2 regions of the Mesorhizobium sp. LSJC285A00 genome follow, and region 2 is predicted to be linked to the other one. Evidence: riboswitches for the same ligand, from Rfam matches in the RefSeq annotation. Region 2 holds a riboswitch; the other holds the start of a gene.

Region 1 (2,199 bases), on a different contig from region 2:
GGCAAAGGCATCTGCCAACCGGCCGCCATGGTCGGCGGCGAGGTCGAAATAATCCATCGAACGGGTCATGTAGAGGTAGGAGTTGGCGTCGAAGCGGTCGACGAATGTCATGCCCTGGTGGCGCAGATAGCTTTCGATCTGGAAATCTGCGTCGAAACCGAAGGTCAGCGCTTCGCGGTCCTGCAGATTGCGGCCGAATTTCCGATGCAGGGCGGCTTCCGACAGATAGGTGATGTGGGCGGCCATGCGCGCCACGGCGAGCCCCTTTTCCGGGCGCTTGCCGTGCTCGAAATATTTGCCGCCATGCCAGTCCGGATCAGCCATGACAGCCTGGCGGCCGACCTCGTGGAAGGCGATGTTCTGCGAGGAATGGCGTGCGCCTGTGGCGATCGGCAGGGCCGAGAAGACGCGCTCGGAATAGCATGACGCCCATTCCAGCACCTGCATGCCGCCCATCGAGCCGCCGAGCACGCAAAACAGCTTTTCGATGCCGAAATGGTCGACCAGCATCAGTTGCGCCCGCACCATGTCGCGGATGGTGATGATTGGCAGGTCGAGGCCGTAGGGCTTGCCGGTGGCGGGATTGGTCGAGGCCGGACCGGTGGAGCCGAGGCAGCCGCCGATGACGTTGGAGCAAATGACGAAGAAGCGGTTGGTGTCGATGATCTTGCCGGGACCGATCAGCACTTCCCACCAGCCGGGCTTGCCGGTCACCGGATTGGTGCTGGCGACATGCTGGTCGCCGGTCAGCGCGTGGCAGACCAGGATGGCGTTGGTGCGGGCATCGTTGAGGGCGCCATATGTCTGGTAGGCGATCTGGAACGGCGACAAAAGCGTGCCGGCGTCAAGCTTCAGCGGCTTGTCAGGGCCAAAACGCAACACAGGGCTCGACGGGTTGTCGGCCTCGTTGTTGGTTTTTGTAGCGCGGAGCGCGGCCATGTGACTCTCCTTGCCCGCCGTCAGGCAATAAAAAACCGGCAATGCGATCGCAAAGCCGGTTACGTCACGCAAACGGCCCTTTAGCGAGTTGTTTAACGTGGCTGCAAGCCGACCGGCCAAATCACCACGGAACTGTTGCGTTCTTCTAGAACTCGTGCGGCCCGGCGTCAACGGCCAGCTATTGCCCGCCTCTCGACATTCGCGGCTACGGCTTGTATTTCCGCTGCGGCCTCCGGACGGAGGCATTCTCGATGGATTTGCGACATGGACAAGACAGCGGACAAGGCACGACCGACGCCCCGCGCGGGCATTATGGACATCGACGCCTATGTGCCGGGCAAGAGCACAGCACCGGCCGGCGTCGCCAAGGTCCATAAACTATCGTCGAACGAGAACCCGCTCGGCCCGTCGCCGAAGGCGATCGAGGCCGCGCGTGAAGTGGCTGCCAAGCTCGATGTCTATCCCGATGGCACCGCCCGCCGGCTGCGCGAGGCGATCGCCGAGGTGCATGGCCTCAACCCGGCAAACATCATCTGCTCCAACGGTTCTGACGAGATACTTGGCCTGCTGGCGCAGACCTATCTTGCGCCAGGCGATGAGGCGATTTTTACCGAACATGCCTTCATGGTCTACAAGATCTACATTCAGTCGGCGGGGGCCAAGCCGGTTGCTGTGAAGGAAACCGAGGAACGCGCCGACGTCGACGCGATCCTGGCCGCGGTGACGCCGCGGACCAAAATCATCTTCCTCGCCAATCCCAACAATCCGACCGGAACCTATCTGCCGTTCCAGGAGGTCCGCCGCCTGCATTCCGCGCTCCCGGGCAACGTGCTTCTGGTGCTGGACGCGGCCTATGCCGAATATGTCAGGCGCAATGACTACGAGGCCGGCATCGAGCTGGCGGGCAGCGCACAGAATGTGGTCATGACCCGCACCTTGTCCAAGCTCGGCCTTGGCGGCGCGCGCATCGGCTGGATGTATGGCCCACTGCACATCGTCGATGCCATCAACCGTGTCCGCGGCCCTTTCAACGTCAACGCAACAGCGATCGAGGCCGGCATTGCCGCCATCCGCGACCGCGCCCATGTCGAGCGCAGTTCGTTGCACAACGAGACCTGGCTTACCTGGTTGAATGAAGAACTGACGAAGCTTGGGCTGCGCGTGACGCCCAGCGTCGGCAATTTCGTCCTCATCCACTTTCCCGACGACAAGAAGCATTCGGCTGAGGCGGCGGACGACTACCTCACCCAGCGCGGCTAT
Region 2 (2,199 bases):
GACGGCCGAACTGGAAGAGGTTTCGTCGGGAGCGTGACGCCTCGCGGCCTATCCGGCTGCCTTCAGCGCCTGCGCAACGTCCTCCAGCAGATCGTCCGTATCCTCAAGACCGACCGACAGCCTGAGCGTTCCCGGCCCGATGCCAAGCTCGGCGCGAGCTTCGTCGCTGAGGTTCTTGTGCGTGGTGGTCGCCGGATGGGTGATCAGGCTCTTGGCGTCGCCGAGATTGTTGGAGATCAGCACGATGTCGAGCGCGTTCTGCAAGGCGAAGGCCGCCTGCTTGCCGCCCTTGACGTCGAGGCAGATCAGCGTCGATCCGCCCGTCATCTGCTTCTTGACGATGTCGGCCTGCGGGTGGTCGGCGCGGCCGGGATAGATGACGCGGGCGATTTCCGGCCGTCCTGCCAGGAAATCCGCGATCTTGGCCGCGCTTTCCGTCTGCTGGCGCACCCGAACCGGCAGCGTCTCCAGGCCCTTGAGCAGCGTCCAGGCGTTGAACGGCGACAGGCTCGGGCCGGTGTGGCGGAAATAGTCGTGCAAATTCTCGTCGATCCATTTCTTGTCCGACAGGATGATGCCGCCGAGACAGCGTCCCTGGCCGTCAATGTGCTTGGTCGCGGAGTAGACGACGATATGGGCGCCGAGCTGCAAGGGCTTCTGCTGCAAGGGCGTGGCAAAGACATTGTCGACGATCAGCCTGGCGCCGATCGAGGTGGCGAGCGCCGCCACCGCTGCGATGTCGACCACTTCCAGCGTCGGATTGGTCGGGCTTTCCAGGAAGAACAGTTTCGTGTTCGGCCGCACCGCCTTTTCCCAGTTGGCGATGTCGGTGCCGTCGACCAGCGTTGCCTCGATGCCGTATTTCGGCGCCAGCGTCTCCACCACCCAGCGGCAGGAGCCGAACAGCGCGCGCGCCGCAACGATATGGTCGCCGGCCTTGGCGCTGCACAGGAGCGCTGCCGTCACCGCAGCCATGCCGGACGCCGTGGCGCGCGCATCTTCGGCACCCTCCAGCGCGCACATGCGCTTTTCGAACATGTCGACGGTAGGGTTGGCATAGCGCGAATAGATGAAGCCCGGCTCCTCGCCCTTGAAACGGGCCTCGGCAGCCTGCGCCGTCTCGTAGACATAGCCTTGGGTGAGGTACATCGCTTCGGACGTCTCGCCGAACTGGGAACGCAGCGTTCCCCCGTGCACGAGTGCGGTCTGAGGTTTCCAGTTACGCTTCTTGGTGCTCATCGCTTTTGTTCCAGACACAAAAAAACCGGCCGCGAAAGTCGCAACCGGTCCATATGGCCTTGCGGCCCGACGGTCCTTTAGCGACTTGTTTAACGTGGCTGCAAGCCGACCGGCCAAATCACCACGGGATAACGACCCTTTAGACCTCACCTGCGCTTGCGTCAATTGCCGGCTTCATTAAGAGGTTTGTACCAGGCAGGTTCCGCAATAATATCCAGCGGTTTTGCGGCAAGAACCTGCCACAAAGAGACCGACCTTGGAGCGGAGCCAGCCTTTTGCGGCAGACAGGCATTCTTCCCGATCAGGACATTTCCGCGCTGTTTCAGTCCGGCGCGCTGAAGTCGCCGCGCGCGCTCGATGTCGACCAGGTGCAGCCGGCGAGCCTCGATCTCAGGCTCGGCGACAAGGCTTTTCGCGTGCGCGCCTCCTTCCTGCCGGGTCCCGATCATCTGGTGGCCGACAAGCTTCACCGGCTGAAATTGCATGAGTTCAGTCTCGCCGAGGGCGCGGTGCTGGAAACCGGCTGCGTCTACATCGTGCCGCTGCTCGAACGCCTGGCGCTGCCCGCAAACGTGTCGGCCTCGGCCAACCCGAAGAGCTCGACCGGCCGGCTCGACATCTTCACCCGGGTGATGACCGATCGCGGCCATGAGTTCGACAAGATCGCCCCCGGCTATCACGGGCCGCTTTATCTCGAAGTCAGTCCGCGCACCTTCCCGATCGTCGTACGCGCCGGATCGAGGCTGTCGCAGATCCGCTTTCGCACCGGCAACGCGCTGTTGTCGGAGGCAGAACTGAACGAATTGCACCGCGCCGAGATGCTGGTGGCGACCGAGCCGCCCAACATTTCCGGCGGCGGCATTGCGCTGTCGATCGATCTTGACGGCGACCAGAACGGCCTGGTCGGCTATCGCGGCAAGCATCACACCGGCTTGGTCGATGTCGACAAGCGCGCCGCCC

The links. A riboswitch is a leader RNA that binds a small molecule or an ion and turns the genes downstream of it on or off. The one in region 2 is predicted to bind S-adenosylmethionine.
Region 1: linked by a shared signal. The riboswitch ahead of X726_RS139880 (homoserine O-acetyltransferase) and the one ahead of X726_RS156235 (O-succinylhomoserine sulfhydrylase) in region 2 are both predicted to bind S-adenosylmethionine.

What each region holds. Positions count from the first base shown of each region.
Region 1 covers NZ_AYVK01000055.1:4,408-6,606, forward strand. The annotation lists gene X726_RS139880 (homoserine O-acetyltransferase) at 1-939, opposite strand, end outside; SAM riboswitch at 1,000-1,077, opposite strand; gene hisC (histidinol-phosphate transaminase) at 1,204-2,199, shown strand, end outside.
Region 2 covers NZ_AYVK01000012.1:169,481-171,679, forward strand. The annotation lists gene X726_RS156240 (ceramide glucosyltransferase) at 1-37, shown strand, start outside; gene X726_RS156235 (O-succinylhomoserine sulfhydrylase) at 49-1,239, opposite strand; SAM riboswitch at 1,297-1,374, opposite strand; gene X726_RS156230 (2'-deoxycytidine 5'-triphosphate deaminase) at 1,515-2,199, shown strand, end outside.